DNA from 2 places in the Streptomyces sp. NPDC127108 genome. Region 2 is predicted to be linked to the other one. Evidence: riboswitches for the same ligand, from Rfam matches in the RefSeq annotation. Region 2 holds a riboswitch; the other holds the start of a gene.
The links. A riboswitch is a leader RNA that binds a small molecule or an ion and turns the genes downstream of it on or off. The one in region 2 is predicted to bind cyclic di-AMP.
Positions count from the first base shown of each region.

Region 1: linked by a shared signal. The riboswitch ahead of ACFVHO_RS09635 (NlpC/P60 family protein) and the one ahead of ACFVHO_RS14640 (M23 family metallopeptidase) in region 2 are both predicted to bind cyclic di-AMP.

Region 1 covers NZ_JBHXTE010000009.1:55,417-59,564, reverse strand. Annotated here, with positions in the region: gene ACFVHO_RS09640 (hypothetical protein) at 231-584, shown strand; gene ACFVHO_RS09635 (NlpC/P60 family protein) at 717-1,955, opposite strand; cyclic di-AMP (ydaO/yuaA leader) riboswitch at 1,963-2,120, opposite strand; gene ACFVHO_RS09630 (ATP-dependent DNA helicase) at 2,396-4,148, shown strand, end outside.
Region 2 covers NZ_JBHXTE010000015.1:21,441-25,588, reverse strand. Annotated here, with positions in the region: gene ACFVHO_RS14645 (PP2C family protein-serine/threonine phosphatase) at 91-1,380, shown strand; cyclic di-AMP (ydaO/yuaA leader) riboswitch at 1,611-1,746, shown strand; gene ACFVHO_RS14640 (M23 family metallopeptidase) at 1,758-2,864, shown strand; gene ACFVHO_RS14635 (aldo/keto reductase) at 3,007-3,951, shown strand; gene ACFVHO_RS14630 (PrsW family intramembrane metalloprotease) at 3,980-4,148, opposite strand, start outside.

The DNA of each region.
Region 1 (4,148 bases), on a different contig from region 2:
CCGGTCACCTGGCAGAGGACGCTAAACCTGACCGTCACCGGTTCGTGACCCGATGTGCGCTAACGACGGATGAGTGGCGAGGAGTGAGCGGATGCGAGCGGACCTGCCGGGGTGCGGTGGCGGGTTTCGCGGCCCGCGTGACCGATGCGGCGCTTGCGGCCCGCTTTCCGGCGATGGGTGGTACGGACCCGCCCGGACCGCGTCGAGGGCCGGGAATTAGGCTCCGCCCCATGGACGTACTCATCCATCTCTTCGTCGGCCTGCACATCATCGGCATCGCCTCGCTCCTGGGCGGCTTCCTGACCCAGATGAAGGCGATGGGCGAGGGCACGGCCCGGTTCAGCCCCGCGATGCTGCACGGCGCGTTGACCATGTTGATCACCGGAGTCGCCCTCGTCGGGTTGAACCAGGCTGACGACAACACGGTCAACAACCTCAAGATCGGCATCAAGCTCGCGCTGCTGATCGTGATTCTCGGGCTCGTGTACGTGAAGCGGGACGAGGAGAAGGTCGACAAGGGGATGTTCGGCGCGGTCGGCGGTCTCACGACGGCGAACATCTTCATCGCGGTGCTCTGGACGTGACCGCGGCCCCCTGACGCGACATGCCCCGCACGCGCGCGTGCGGGGCATTTTCGGCTCTACGTTTTCGTGGCTCTACGTAGACAGCGATCGCGTACGCGCGGACAGCGATCGCGTGCGCAGAGGGTCAACGGTTCACGCGGGCCGGACGACGCTGTGGATTGGCATGTAGTAGATCGACTCGACGCGGACATTCGCGCCCGGCTTCGGGGCGTGGATCATCTTGCCGTCGCCGATGTAGATCCCGACGTGGCTGATGTCGTCGTAGAAGAAGACCAGGTCACCCGGCTTGGCCTGGGAGGTCGGCACGGTCGTGCCGACCTTCACCTGATCCCAGGTGGTGCGCGGCAGCGAGATCCCGGCGGTCTTCCAGGCCGCCTGCGTGAGCCCGGAGCAGTCGTAGGAGCCGGGCCCCGTGGCGCCCCACACGTAGGGCTTGCCCATCTGCTTCTCGGCGAAGGCGATCACCTTCTCGGCCTTGGCCGCGTAGCCGCTGCCCGCACCCGAACCCGAGCCGGACCCCGTGTCCGAGCCCGAGCCCGACCCGGAACCGCTGTCCGAACCGGAATCCGAACCGGACCCTGAGCCCTGCTCCTGCCCCTGCTCACGCTCCCGCTCGCGCCGCTCGGCGGCCTCCTTGGCCTTCCGCTCGCGCTCCTCCGCGGCCTGTTTGCGGGCCAGCTCGGCCGCCTTGCGCTTGGCGGCCTCCTCCTTGCGCTTCTCGATCGCCGCGAGCCGTGCCTTCTCCTCGGCGGTCAGCTTCGACAGGAGCGAGCGGGCCTCGGTCAGCTTGGTCTGGACGGTCTGCTTGCTCGTCCGGAGGTCGTCACGCGAGTCCTGCAGCGACTTCAGGCTCTTCGTGGCCTTGGCGCGCTGCTTGGTCGCCGCGACCTGCTGGGTCTGGTAGTCGTCGACGGCCTTCTTCTGGCGGCTGGTGAGCCGGTCCGCGAGATGGTTCTGGTCGAAGAAGCCCTTGGGGTCGTCGGCGAGCATCATCGCGGCGGTCTCGGAGACGGCACCGGTGCGGTACTGCGCGGCGGCGAAGGAGCCCAGCTCCTGCCGGGCCTCGTTCAGCCGGTCCGTGCGCTTGGCGACGTCGTCCAGGAGCCGGTCGGCCTTCTTGCGCTGTTTGTCGGTGCGCTCCTTGGCCGAGTTGTACTTCTGCGTGGCCACTCCGGCCTGCTGGTAGAGGTCGTCGACCTTCTTCTGGACCTCTTCGAGGCTCGGCTTGCCCGGCTCGGTGGGGGCGGACGGGGCGGCGTTCGCGCTCTGCGACAGCAGGGCCACCGACGTCAGGGCGGCCGTCGTGATGCCGAGGGCGGGGGTCGTGCGTATGAGGGCTGAGCGGCTGCGCGGCTTGCGGTGCGACGCCAAAGCTGGCGACTCCTTCCGTGGACCGCCTACCGGGTTAGCTGTCGGGTTCGGGCGGGTGCTTCGGAAGGCTGCCCTACTGTTCCGCACGTCGTACGGAACGGATTCACCCCAAAGAACGTGGTGGGTCCCCGGCTCCGAACACGTCGGACTCGGCGGAGGCCGCGCGTGACCGGCGGGGATCGCCGGTGGGGGGACGTGCGGCCCGCGCAGCACGCTAGCCAACTCCCGTGGCGCGAGGGAAGGATGATGTTCGATATGCCCGATACATTTTCGTGACTTCACGAGGCCCTTGGCGCCGCCTTGACGCGGACGGCCGGGGCCGTGGCGCAGCGTGACGCCCCGGGCGCGCAGCGCGGGCGTGGCCGGAACCGGGCGGGCTCCGGGCGGCCTCGCGGAACCCGGGGCGGGTTGTCAGTGGGGCCGCCTAGACTCGGGAGGCGATGAGCAGCCTCTTTGACGACAGCTTCCTGGCGGACCTCAAGCCCTCGCAGGGCCACGACGAGGAACCCCCGCCGCCGCCCGAGGACAGCGCTCCGGAGCCCATTCCGGACGACTTGTTCCAAGGGAGGTTCGACGCGCCCGCACCCCGGGACGCGTACTACCGGGACGGTGCCCCCCGCCCCGCGATCGACCCGGCGGCGCTGCTCGACGGCCTGAACGAGAACCAGCGCGCGGCCGTCGTGCACGCGGGCTCCCCGCTGCTCATCGTCGCGGGCGCCGGCTCCGGCAAGACGCGGGTGCTCACCCACCGCATCGCGTACCTCCTCGCGGAGCGCGGCGCGCACCCGGGCCAGATCCTCGCGATCACGTTCACGAACAAGGCCGCGGGCGAGATGAAGGAGCGCGTCGAGCAGCTCGTCGGCCCGCGCGCGGGTGCGATGTGGGTGTCGACGTTCCACAGCGCGTGCGTGCGCATCCTGCGCCGGGAGTACAAGAAGCTGGGCTTCACGTCCTCGTTCTCGATCTACGACGCCGCGGACTCCAAGCGTCTGATGGCCCTGGTCTGCCGGGACCTGGACCTCGACCCGAAGAAGTTCCCGCCGAAGTCCTTCAGCGCCAAGATCTCGAACCTGAAGAACGAGCTGATCGACGAGGAGGACTTCTCCGCCCAGGCGGCTGACGGCTTCGAGAAGACCCTCGCCCAGGCGTACGCGATGTACCAGTCGCGGCTCCGCGAGGCCAACGCCCTCGACTTCGACGACCTGATCATGACGACGGTGAACCTGCTGCGCGCCTTCCCGGACGTCGCCGAGCACTACCGCCGCCGCTTCCGCCACGTGATGGTGGACGAGTACCAGGACACCAACCACGCCCAGTACGCCCTCGTGCGCGAGCTGGTGGGCCCCTCCGGGGAGGGCGAGGAGCCCGGCGAGCTGTGCGTCGTCGGTGACGCCGACCAGTCCATCTACGCCTTCCGCGGCGCCACGATCCGCAACATCCTCCAGTTCGAGGAGGACTACTCGGACGCGACCACGATCCTCCTGGAGCAGAACTACCGCTCCACGCAGACGATCCTCACCGCCGCCAACGCCGTCATCGAGCGCAACGAGAGCCGCCGCCCCAAGAACCTGTGGACCAACGCGGGCGCGGGCGCCCGCATCACCGGGTACGTGGCGGACACCGAGCACGACGAGGCCCAGTTCGTCGCCGACGAGATCGACCGCCTCACCGACGCGGGCGACGCCAAGGCCGGCGACGTGGCGATCTTCTACCGCACGAACGCCCAGTCCCGTGTCTTCGAAGAGATCTTCATCCGCGTCGGCCTGCCCTACAAGGTCGTCGGCGGCGTGCGGTTCTACGAGCGCAAGGAAGTCCGCGACGTCCTCGCGTACTTGAGGGTCCTCGCCAACCCCGAGGACGGCGTCCCGCTGCGCCGCATCCTGAACGTGCCGAAGCGCGGCATCGGCGACCGCGCCGAAGCGATGATCGACGCCCTCGCGCAGCGCGAGAAGATCTCCTTCCCGCAGGCGCTGCGCCGCGTCGACGAGGCGTACGGCATGGCGCCCCGCTCCACGAACGCCGTACGGCGCTTCAACACGCTCATGGAGGAGCTGCGCACCGTCGTCGAGTCCGGCGCGGGCCCCGCCGTCGTCCTGGAGGCGGTCCTCGAGCGGACGGGCTATCTCGCCGAGCTGCAGTCCTCCACCGACCCGCAGGACGAGACGCGCATTGAGAACCTCCAGGAACTGGCCG
Region 2 (4,148 bases):
CCACTCGGCCCACATCAGGTCGCCCCGGGCCCCCGCTGCGGGAAGCCTGGACGGGCCGACGCGGCGCTGATGCGGTGGAGTGGAGTGGTGGTGGTTGCTGTGCGTGGTGGGGGGCCGGACGGTGCGCAGGGTGGCCCGGGGACCGGGGGCGGGGAGTCCGGCGGCCCAGGCCGCCCCGGTCCCGGCCCAGGCCGTCCCCGTCCCGGCCCCGGCCCCGGTCCGCGCCCCCGCAAGGCACGCCGCCCCCGGCCGACCGTCGCCCCCGGCGACACCACCCGCGCCCTGCCCCGCGAGCGGGCCCTCGTCCGCGCGCTGCCCCCGCTCCTCCTCGTCGCCGGGATCTGCTTCGACATGCTCACGCCGCCCGAGTTCACCGCGTCCCCGCTGTTCGCCGCGGCACCCCTGATCACCGCCCCGTTCTTCCGGCTTCGGACCACCGTCGCGACCGCCGCCGTGTCCTGCGCCGCCATGCTCCTGCTGCGCCTGAGCCACCGCGTCGACGGCGCCGCCGACGTGCAGGTCATCACCGAGTTCCTGACGATGCTGACCGTCGGCGCGCTGGCCGTCGTCATCAACCGGGTCGTCCGCCGCGGCGACGCCCGCCTCGCCTCCGCCCGCTCCATCGCCGAGGCCACCCAGCGCGCGGTCCTGCCGCAGCCCGACCCGCGGATCGGCGGCCTGGACATCGCCGCGCGGTACGAGGCCGCGGAGGCCGACGCGTTCATCGGCGGGGACCTGTACGCCGTGCAGGACACCCCGCACGGGGTGCGGCTCGTCGTCGGTGACGTACGGGGCAAGGGGATGGGCGCGGTGGCCGCCGTCGCCGTCGTCATCGGCGCCTTCCGGGAGGCCGCCGAGCAGGAGGCCACGCTGGAGGCGGTGGCGCAGCGCCTGGAGCGTGCCCTTGCGCGGGAGGGGACGCGGCGCGACGGGCTCGACGCCTTCGAGGGGTTCACCACGGCGGTCCTCGTGGAGGTCCCGCGCGGCGACGAGGGCACCGTACGGATCATCAACCGCGGCCACCCCGAACCGCTGATGCTGCGCGCCGACGGGCGGCTGTGCGTGCTGTCGCCGTCCGAGCCCGCGCTGCCGCTCGGCATGGGCGAACTCGGCACCTGGCCGGACCGCGCGGACCAGAGCCCGTTCCCGCCGGGGGCCACGCTGCTGCTCTACACCGACGGGCTCTCCGAGGCCAGGGACGAGGACGGCGAGTTCTACGTCCCCGCCACCCGGCTCGGCGGCCGGATCTTTCCCGGCCCCGCGGGCCCCGACTCGCTCCTCGCGACCCTCGTCGACGAGGTCCGCCGGCACACCGGGGGCGGCGCCACGGACGACCTGGCGATGCTCGCCGTACGCCGTCCGGTGACGGTCGGTGACTGAAGGGCACCCCTCCGCAGCGTGATTGACGTGATGTCAGCAAGCCGTGGAGATCCAGAACGCTGCGGTGCGTCATGGTCTCCGCTCAACTCGCCCTACTCCAGCCGCTGATGTCCCTTGTGTTCGTAGCGTAAGCGTTAACGATCAGTCGGAACGGCTTGGAATACGGCACCGCCGTCTATTAACGTTCGATAACGCAGCGCGGTCGTCCCAGCCGGCACTCAAGTCGGCTCCGTGCGCACGCGCCTAATCCCGCAAGGGAGCCGGGGAACCACCACATTGGGGTGAATCGGGCACGCACCACGCCCGTAGGAGACCTTCCTGCTCCGAACCCGTCAGCTAACCCGGTAGGCGAGAAGGAAGGAAAGGAGTGCGCCCCAGTGGCGTCCAACCGGCCTGCCCCCGAAGCGCTCTACGTACCGAACGACGACTCCGAAGAAGGACCGCAAGGTCCCGCGGGATTCGGCGGGTACGCCCCCCAGGAGCCGTGGGAGGAGTGGAACCCCACCGCGGAGTCCATCCGCCCCGTGCGCGGCCGGCACCGGGTCCACAAGAAGGGCGGCGGCGGACTCGCGCGCAGCTCCACCGTCCTCGGCGTCGGCGTCATCGCGGCCGTGGGCGCGGGCGGCATCGCCACCGCGCAGGGCGGCAAGCCGCCGGTCTCCATCGCCATGCCGGACATGTCGGCCGTCACCGACCAGCTCCCGGAGGCCAAGTCCCTGCCGGGCGTGGGCTCCCTGATATCCGACGGCTCCGACGACGGCTCCGACACGACCACCGTCGCGGCCGCCGCGCCGCTCAGCTCCGCGGGCGTCACCACCGCCGACGCCGAGCGCGGCACCACCGGCGCCGGCGAGGCCCTGCGCGCCCGCATCATGCAGCAGGCCGAGAACCAGCAGCACCAGGCCGAGGACGCCCAGCGCATCGCGGCCGAGGACGCCGCCGTGAAGAAGGCCGCCGAGCAGGCCAAGGCCGAGCAGGACAAGGCGAAGGCGGCCGCGAAGGCCAAGGCCGCCGAGGAGAAGCGCAAGAAGGAAGAGGCCGCGCGCAAGAAGGCCGAGGCGGAGCGCCTCGCCAAGCTCGCCAAGAGCTTCTCGCTGCCCACCTCCTCGTACACCCTCACCTCGCACTTCGGCGACTCCGGATCCATGTGGTCCTCCGGCCAGCACACCGGCCTGGACTTCGCCGCCCCTACCGGCACGCCGCTCAAGGCCGTGCACACCGGCACCATCAAGTCGGCCGGCTGGTCGGGCTCGTACGGCTACCGCACGGTGCTCGAACTCAAGGACGGCACCGAAATCTGGTACTGCCACCAGTCCTCGATGAGCGTCAGCGTCGGCCAGAAGGTCACCACGGGCGAGGTCATCGGCCGCGTCGGCGCGACCGGCAACGTCACCGGACCGCACCTCCACATGGAGGTCCACACCAGCGGCGGCGCCAACATCGACCCGCTGGCCTGGCTGCAGGGCAAGGGCCTCAACCCGTAACACCCCACCGGCTCCGGCGGTCCTGGCGACGACCCCCCGACGCCAGGGCCGCCGGTCGGGGCCCACGGCGGCCGGAGCGGAGCCGCGGATTTCCGTGGGCCACACACGGAATTCGTTCCCCGGTGCGGATGTTGAGCCCCTTATGACCACACTCCGCCCGCTGGGCTCCTCCGACCTCGAAGTCTTCCCCCTCGCCCTCGGCGGCAACGTCTTCGGCTGGACCGCCGACGAAGCACAGTCCTTCGCCGTCCTCGACGCCTACACGGCCGCGGGCGGCAACTTCGTGGACACCGCCGACGTGTACTCGGCCTGGGCACCCGGCAACAAGGGCGGCGAGTCCGAGACCGTCCTCGGCCGCTGGCTCGCCGCGCGCGGCAACCGCTCCGACGTCGTCATCGCCAGCAAGGTCGGCGCCCACCCCGACTACAAGGGCCTCGCGGCGAACACCATCAAGTCCGGCGTCGAGGAGTCGCTGCGCCGCCTCGGCACCGACTACATCGACCTCTACTACACCCACTACGACGACCCGTCCGTGCCGGTCGAGGAGTTCGTCACCGCCCTCGACGAACTGGTGCGCTCCGGCAAGGTCCGGGCGATCGCCGCGTCCAACATCAGCGCCGAACGCCTCCAGGAGTCCCTGGACTTCTCCGACCGCGAGGGCCTGGTGCGGTACGTCGCGCTGCAGCCGCACTACAACCTGGTCTCCCGCGACACCTACGAGGGCCCGCTCCAGGAGGTCGCGTCCCGCTCGGGCCTCGCGGCCATCCCGTACTACTCGCTCGCCTCCGGCTTCCTGACCGGCAAGTACCGCCCCGGCGCCGAGGTCGACAGCGCGCGGGCGGGCAACGCGGGCGCGCACCTGGAGACCGAGCGCGGGCGGCGCGTCCTCGCCGCCCTCGACGCGATAGCCGAGGAACGCGGCGTCCAGCACGCGACGGTCGCCCTGGCCTGGCTCGCCGCCCAGCCGACGGTGGCGGCCCCGCTCGCCTCCGCCCGCACGGTCGAACAGCTCCCGGCGCTCCTCGACGTGGCCGACCTCGACCTGACCGAGGACGAGGTGGCCCGCCTCACCGCCGCGTCGGCGTGAGCGGATCCGGCGCGTGCCGGTCCGTGCGTCAGGTGCGGTAGGGGTTGTACGACGGGTAGGCGGGGCCGTACGCGGCGTCCGGTGATCCGTACGGGCTGTGCGGCGCGGCGTAGGTGCTGTGCAGCGGGCCGTACGCGGTGTACGGCAGCGGCACCACGACCGGCGCCGTCACCCGCGCCGCGTACGCGAGCGCCGGG